Neorhizobium galegae: one gene and its partner. The protein of the gene in region 2 interacts with the protein of the main gene of each other region in a pairwise test. Links are inferred from orthologs where the notes say so. Each region holds a gene or a part of one and is shown on either strand. Other genes may lie near its edges. The genes, in order: uvrA and uvrB.

Region 1 (3,835 bases), 380 kb from region 2 along the record:
CTTCGATATAGAGCTTGGCGCCCTTCTTCACATATTGCTCAACGACCTTGCAGAGACCTTCGTTGAAGACGACGACCGTATGCCATTCGGTCTTCTCGCGGCGTTCGCCATTGTTGCGATCACGCCAGGTTTCGGACGTGGCAATGCGAAGATTGGCGATCGGCCGGCCGTCCTGCGTCCGGCGGATTTCAGGATCAGCCCCCACATTCCCCACCAGGATTACCTTGTTCACACTACCAGCCATATTCATCACCTCATCTGCCGCCCGGTAACGGCACCAAAAATCAATCGCGGCACTCTAGCCCATCGGGCCCAGCCATTGGGTTTTTGCGATCTTTAATCCACAGGCAAATTTGTTCTTTATTTGTTCTATTTTATTCTTATAGTGCTGTCAACCGACTCGGGAACGGCATTGCATGGCAGCAGTTTCGTCTCGACAGTCGTGGATCAATCACTACATAAGGGCCTTCGATCCTCCCGAGAGCATGAAGATGAGCGAACTGAAGAGCATTTCCATACGTGGTGCGCGCGAGCATAATTTGAAGGGCATCGACCTCGATTTGCCCCGCAATTCGCTGATCGTCATGACCGGCCTGTCCGGTTCGGGCAAGTCTTCGCTCGCCTTCGACACGATCTATGCGGAAGGCCAGCGGCGTTATGTCGAAAGTCTTTCGGCCTATGCGCGCCAGTTCCTGGAAATGATGCAGAAGCCGGATGTCGACCAGATCGACGGGCTTTCCCCGGCGATCTCGATCGAGCAGAAGACGACGTCGCGCAATCCGCGCTCGACGGTCGGCACGGTCACCGAAATCTACGACTATATGCGCCTGCTTTTTGCGCGCGTCGGCGTGCCTTATTCACCGGCGACGGGCCTGCCGATCGAGAGCCAGACGGTCAGCCAGATGGTCGACCGCATCCTCGCCTTCGAGGAAGGCACGCGTCTTTATATTCTGGCGCCGATGATCCGCGGGCGCAAAGGCGAGTACAAGAAGGAACTCGCCGACCTGATGAAAAAGGGGTTCCAGCGCGTCAAGGTCGACGGGCAATTTTACGAGATCGCCGACGTTCCGGCGCTCGACAAGAAATACAAGCACGATATCGATATCGTCGTGGACCGGCTCGTGGTCCGCTCCGATATTGCCGCGCGTCTGGCCGACAGTCTCGAAACCTCGCTGAAACTGGCAGACGGGCTGGCGGTCGCCGAGTTCGCCGACAAGCCGCTGCCGCCGGAAGAGACTTCGGCCGGCGGATCTGCGAACAAGTCTCTCAACGAGACGCACGAACGGGTGCTGTTCTCTGAAAAGTTCGCCTGCCCCGTTTCCGGATTCACCATTTCGGAAATCGAGCCGCGGCTGTTTTCGTTCAACAATCCCTTTGGCGCCTGCCCGACCTGCGACGGCCTTGGCTCGCAACAGAAGGTGGACGAGGCGCTGATCGTACCGGAGCCTGCCCGCACGCTGCGCGACGGCGCGATTGCGCCATGGGCGAAATCCACGTCTCCCTACTATAACCAGACGCTCGAAGCACTGGGCAAAGTTTTCGATTTCAAGCTGTCCAGCCGCTGGAACGAGCTTTCTGCGGAGGCCCAGAAAGCCATCCTCGAAGGCACCGAGGAAAAGATCGAATTCCACTATGCCGACGGCGCCCGCTCCTACAAGACGGTCAAGAATTTCGAAGGCATCGTGCCGAACCTCGAGCGCCGCTGGAAGGAAACAGATTCCGCCTGGGCGCGCGAGGAGATCGAACGGTACATGTCGGCAGCCCCCTGCCCGGCCTGCAACGGCTATCGCCTGAAGCCGGAGGCACTCGCTGTAAAGATCAACAAGCTGCATATCGGCCAGGTCACCGAGATGTCGATCCGCATCGCGCGCGACTGGTTCGAGGTGCTGCCGGAACAGCTGAACGCCAAGCAGAACGAAATCGCAGTCCGCATTCTGAAAGAGATCCGCGAACGCCTGCGGTTCCTGAACGATGTCGGCCTCGATTATCTCAGCCTGTCGCGAAATTCCGGCACGCTCTCCGGCGGCGAAAGCCAGCGCATCCGGCTTGCCTCGCAGATCGGCTCGGGCCTGACCGGCGTGCTTTACGTGCTCGACGAACCGTCGATCGGCCTGCACCAGCGCGACAATGCCCGCCTGCTCGATACGCTGAAACACCTGCGCGACATCGGCAATACGGTGATTGTCGTCGAGCATGACGAAGACGCGATCATGAGTGCCGACTACGTGGTCGATATCGGCCCGGCAGCCGGCATCCATGGCGGACAGGTGGTGGCCGAAGGCACGCCCAGCGAGGTGATGGCCAATCCTAAATCGCTGACCGGCAAATATCTGTCAGGCGAGCTCGGCGTGCCGGTACCGGCGGAGCGCCGCAAGCCGAAGAAGGGCAAGGAAATCAAGGTTTTTGGCGCCCGCGGCAACAACCTGAAAAATGTCACCGCCGCCATTCCGCTCGGCGTGTTCACCGCTGTGACAGGCGTGTCCGGCGGCGGCAAGTCGACCTTCCTGATCGAGACGCTTTACAAATCCGCCGCGCGCCGCGTCATGGGCGCCCGCGAAATCCCCGCCGAGCACGACAGGATCGACGGTTTCGAGCATATCGACAAGGTGATCGATATCGACCAGTCGCCGATCGGCCGCACGCCGCGTTCGAACCCGGCCACCTATACCGGCGCCTTCACGCCGATCCGCGACTGGTTTGCCGGCCTGCCAGAGGCGAAAGCCCGCGGCTACCAGCCGGGCCGTTTCTCGTTCAACGTCAAGGGCGGCCGCTGCGAAGCCTGCCAGGGCGACGGCGTCATCAAGATCGAGATGCACTTCCTGCCGGACGTCTACGTCACCTGCGACGTCTGCCACGGCAAGCGCTACAATCGCGAAACGCTCGACGTGACCTTCAAGAGCAAGTCGATCGCCGACGTGCTCGACATGACGGTCGAGGAAGGCGTCGAGTTCTTCTCGGCGGTTCCGGCGGTGCGCGACAAGCTGCAGTCGCTTTTCGATGTCGGCCTCGGCTACATCAAGGTCGGCCAGCAGGCCAATACGCTTTCGGGTGGCGAGGCGCAGCGCGTCAAGCTAGCCAAGGAACTGTCGAAACGCTCGACGGGACGCACGCTTTATATCCTCGACGAGCCGACGACCGGCCTGCATTTCCATGACGTCGCCAAGCTTCTGGAAATGCTGCAGGAACTGGTGAACCAGGGCAATTCCGTGGTGGTCATCGAACATAATCTCGAGGTCATCAAGACCGCCGACTGGATCATCGATATCGGCCCGGAAGGCGGCACCGGCGGTGGCGAAGTGATCGCGGCCGGCACGCCCGAGCAGATCGTCAAGGAAAAGCGGTCCTATACCGGCCATTTCCTGAAGGAACTGCTGGAGCGGCGGCCGGTCAAGAAGGTGGAAGCGGCGGAGTGAACCTCCGCACAAGGGAGGCAATTCATGACCAAAGCCGGCACTATTCGCACGGGCATCGGCGGCTGGACCTTCGAGCCGTGGGAAGGCACGTTCTACCCTGAAAAACTGGCCAAGAAAAAACAGCTCGAATATGCCGCAAGCAAGCTGAAGGTCATCGAGGTCAACGGCACCTATTACGGATCGCAAAAGCCCGAGACCTTCGCCAAATGGGCATCGGAAGTGCCGGACGGCTTCATCTTTTCGCTGAAGGCGAGCCGCTTCACCACCAACCGCAAGGTTTTGGCCGAGGCGGGAGAATCGATTGAGAAGTTCCTGACCCAGGGCCTGACCGAGCTTGGCGACCATCTCGGGCCGCTGCTCTGGCAGTTCGCGCCGACCAAGAAGTTTGAGGCCGACGATTTCGAGGCCTTCCTGAAATTGTT
Region 2 (3,878 bases):
CGAAGAATCAGTGGGTTAGAATTCTTGCGGCTTAATTTAGACATGCTTCCCCCAATGAACGAAGGGAAGCATCTACTTAGTCATTAATAAAGAGAAAAATTGCACGGCCCGCTTTTTTCAACAAAAAATTGCATCTGCCTGCTCAAGCGATGAATCTCCGACGCCAGAACATCCAGACAGGACCTTACTAGCCGGGGCCTTTACCTGCGAAATGCACATTGACGCCACGGGCATACCGACCATATGCGGCGGTGAGGCCGGTGCTGCCGTCGTATGTGTTGATCGCCCGTCATCATTTCCAAGCAGGCGCAGTATATCGACAAACGGTCGGCTGAGACGGTCACGCATCTACCGCCCCGGCCGCCCGGTTTTCCCCTTCGTCCGGCTCTTCCGCTTCTGCTCCCCAGCGTCCTCATAACTCCCCGCGCCGACCTTGCCGCGCACGAGGGGGCGGGGGTCGTCGGTGGATCCTCGGGTCGGGCCCGAGGATGACGGAGGAGAGGTTGAGGTTGCAGGCTTCGGCGGCAACTTGCCCATGACCGGTTTTTCGGTACGGCCGACGGTCATTTCGTCGAGGTCGTTCTTGCGGAACAGCGATGGCTTGGCGGGGTCGGCGATGTCGCGGCCCATGTCGTCGAGGTTGGGCTTGGCGAAGAGGGATTTGGCGTTGGGAGCAAGATCGCCCCCCTCTGGCCTGCCGGCCATCTCCCCCACGGGTGGGGAGATCGACTCGCGGCGGGGTTTTGCTCCGCCTTTGCCGTTGCCACTCTTGCCGTTTCCGGCCTTGCCACCGCTGCCTTCGACGGCGCGGGCTTCGTCTCTGGCGATCGGGTCGTCCATGACGGCGAGTTCGGCGGCCTTGAGGCGTTTGATCTCGTCGCGCAGGCGGGCGGCCTTTTCGAAGTCGAGATCGGCGGCAGCGTCGCGCATCGATTTTTCGAGCGCGTTGAGATGGGCCTGCAGGTTGTTGCCGACCAGGTGGCCGCCATCCGCAAAACCCTTGCCGGAGACGCCGGAAATGTCGGCGCGGACGTGGTCGCGCTCGTAGACCGAGTCGAGGATGTCGGAAATCCTGGCCTTCACCGATTCCGGCGTGATGCCGTTGGCGGTGTTGTATTCCATCTGCTTTTCGCGGCGGCGGGCGGTTTCGTCCATGGCGCGCTGCATCGAGCCGGTGATCTTGTCGGCATAGAGGATGACCTTGCCGTCGACGTTTCTCGCGGCACGTCCAATGGTCTGAATAAGGGACGTTTCCGAGCGCAAAAAGCCTTCCTTGTCGGCATCGAGGATGGCGACGAAGGCGCATTCGGGAATGTCGAGGCCCTCGCGCAGCAGGTTGATGCCGACCAGCACGTCGAAAGCACCCAAGCGAAGATCGCGGATGATCTCGATGCGCTCCAGCGTGTCGATGTCCGAGTGCATGTAGCGGACGCGCACGCCCTGTTCGTGCAGGTATTCGGTCAAATCTTCGGCCATGCGCTTGGTGAGCACCGTACACAGCGTGCGATAGCCCTTGGCGGCGGTCTCGCGGATTTCGCCGAGCACGTCGTCGACCTGGGAACGGGCGGAACGGACTTCCACCGGCGGGTCGATCAGGCCGGTCGGGCGGATCACCTGTTCGGCGAACACGCCGCCGGACTGTTCCATTTCCCAGTTGCCGGGCGTAGCCGAGACGGCCACGGTGAGCGGGCGCATCGCATCCCATTCCTCGAAGCGCAGCGGCCGGTTGTCCATGCAGGACGGCAGGCGGAAACCGTATTCGGCGAGCGTCGCTTTTCGGCGGAAGTCGCCCCGGTACATGCCGCCGATCTGGCTGACCGAGACATGGCTTTCGTCGATGAACAGCAGGGCGTTGTCGGGGATGTATTCGAACAGGGTCGGCGGCGGCTCGCCGGGATTGCGGCCGGTGAGATAACGCGAATAGTTCTCGATGCCGGCGCAGGAGCCGGTCGCCTCCAGCATCTCGATATCGTAGCGGGTGCGCTGCTCCAGCCGCTGGGCTTCGAGCAGGCGGCCGCCCTTTTCGAGCTCGGCGAGGCGCAGCTTCAGCTCTTCCTTGATCGACTTGATGGCGCCGTTCAGCGTCGGGCGCGGGGTGACGTAGTGCGAGTTGGCGTAGATTTTTACCGATTTCAGGTCGCCGACCTTGTGGCCGGTGAGCGGATCGAACTCGGTGATCGCATCGATCTCGTCGCCGAACATGCTGATCCGCCAGGCGGCATCTTCCAAGTGGGCCGGGAAGATCTCGATCGTGTCGCCGCGCACGCGAAACGAGCCGCGCACGAAATTGAGGTCCTGGCGCTTGTACTGCTGGGCGACGAGGTCGGCCAATAACTGGCGTTGATCCAGCCGGTCGCCGACCGACATCTGGAAGGTCATCGCCGTATAGGTCTCGACCGAGCCGATACCGTAGATGCAGGAGACCGAGGCGACGATGATGCAGTCGTCGCGTTCCAGCAGCGAGCGGGTGGCGGAGTGGCGCATCCGGTCGATCTGTTCGTTGATCGACGATTCCTTCTCGATGAAGGTGTCGGAGCGCGGCACATAGGCTTCCGGCTGGTAATAGTCGTAATAGGAGACGAAATATTCGACCGCGTTGTCCGGGAAGAAGTTCTTGAACTCGGAATAGAGCTGCGCCGCCAGCGTCTTGTTGGGGGCGAGGATGACGGCCGGGCGCTGGGTCGCCTCGATCACCTTGGCCATGGTGAAGGTTTTGCCCGAGCCGGTGACGCCGAGCAGGACCTGGGAGCGTTCGTTGTCGTTGATGCCCGCCACCAGGTCGCGGATGGCGGTCGGCTGGTCGCCGGCGGGCTCGTAATCGGACGACATGCGGATGGTGACGCCGCCCTCGGACTTTTCCGGCCGGGCGGGGCGGTGCGGCGTCCACAGCTTGCCGTCCTTGAACAGCGGGTTGCCGCTCTCGATCAGCGCCGACAAGGCTTCCACGGTGGCGGTGACCGCGCCGGCGGCGAGGTTCTCGGCGTCCTCCAGCGACGTATCCATGCCGGCGACCGGGTTGAGGCCGGCGCGGGCGCGGGTCTTCGGATCCGAGGAGGCGCCGATCGACACGCCGCGGGCGGTCTTCGAGGCGGTGGTGTTCTTGGCCGTGGTCGGCGCAGACTTGGCGGCGGCCTTGATGGCCTCCTCACGCGCCGCGATCTCTATTCTCTTGCGGTGCTTGCCGGCCTTGGAGGCGATCTCGCGCTGCGTCTCGACGCCGGAGGCTTCCGCCTCCGCCTCGAGCTGCTTCACCCAGTCGGAGACGCTGCCTTGCAGGGGCGCGCCCTCGAACGACGATTGGGGGGCTTCCTCGAAACCCTCGTGATTGTCCGGGTTCGAGGCGGGCGATTTTTTCGGTGATCTGGCCATGCCGCGAATATGGAGAGACTCGTCGCGAAAGTGAAGAGGGGCAGGTCACAAAACGAGTACAAAAGGGAAACGGATTTTGGGGCGCGCGCCGGGAGATGCGGGCGGGTTACGCCACCTGGCGCTGGGTGGCGGCGCGGCGGCATTCGATCCAGCCGGGGATGCGTTCGGCCGGCATCGGGCGGCCGAAGAAATAGCCCTGGGCGAACTGGCAGCCGAGCGCTTTGAGGGCACTGGCCTCTTCCTCGCTCTCGACGCCTTCGACCACCACTTCCATCGATAATGCCCGGCCGAGGCCGACGATGGCGCCGACGATCTCCTGGTTCTGGCGGCTGAGATGCACGCCGGTGATGAAGCGCCGGTCGAGCTTCAGCCGGTCGACCTTGAGCGCCACGAGATAGGCGAGCGAGGAATGGCCGGCGCCAAAATCGTCGACGGCGAGCTTGTAGCCGGACCGCTCGATGCGCTTCAGCTGCTCGCCGGCAACCAGCGTGTCGAGGATCGCCTCTTCG

What was found.
Region 1: the proteins of uvrB (region 2) and uvrA interact in binary tests that used the Escherichia coli proteins (3 or more experiments, as listed by UniProt). The link is inferred for Neorhizobium galegae from one-to-one orthologs.

Annotation. Positions count from the first base shown.
Region 1 is NZ_CP090095.1:2,376,676-2,380,510, forward strand. Bases 92-3,613 are described here. They hold uvrA (excinuclease ABC subunit UvrA), read left to right. Parts: upstream 92-491; coding sequence 492-3,413; downstream 3,414-3,613. Other genes in these bases: LZK81_RS11925 (single-stranded DNA-binding protein), read right to left, coding at 92-244; LZK81_RS11935 (DUF72 domain-containing protein), read left to right, coding at 3,438-3,613. Outside these bases: more of LZK81_RS11925, read right to left, coding at 1-91; more of LZK81_RS11935, read left to right, coding at 3,614-3,835. UniProt on the Escherichia coli protein: The UvrABC repair system catalyzes the recognition and processing of DNA lesions. UvrA is an ATPase and a DNA-binding protein. A damage recognition complex composed of 2 UvrA and 2 UvrB subunits scans DNA for abnormalities.
Region 2 is NZ_CP090095.1:1,992,386-1,996,263, forward strand. Bases 149-3,713 are described here. They hold uvrB (excinuclease ABC subunit UvrB), read right to left. Parts: upstream 3,370-3,713; coding sequence 349-3,369; downstream 149-348. Other genes in these bases: LZK81_RS10005 (putative bifunctional diguanylate cyclase/phosphodiesterase), read right to left, coding at 3,476-3,713. In the rest of the region: LZK81_RS09995 (P-loop ATPase, Sll1717 family), read right to left, coding at 1-44; more of LZK81_RS10005, read right to left, coding at 3,714-3,878. UniProt on the Escherichia coli protein: The UvrABC repair system catalyzes the recognition and processing of DNA lesions. A damage recognition complex composed of 2 UvrA and 2 UvrB subunits scans DNA for abnormalities.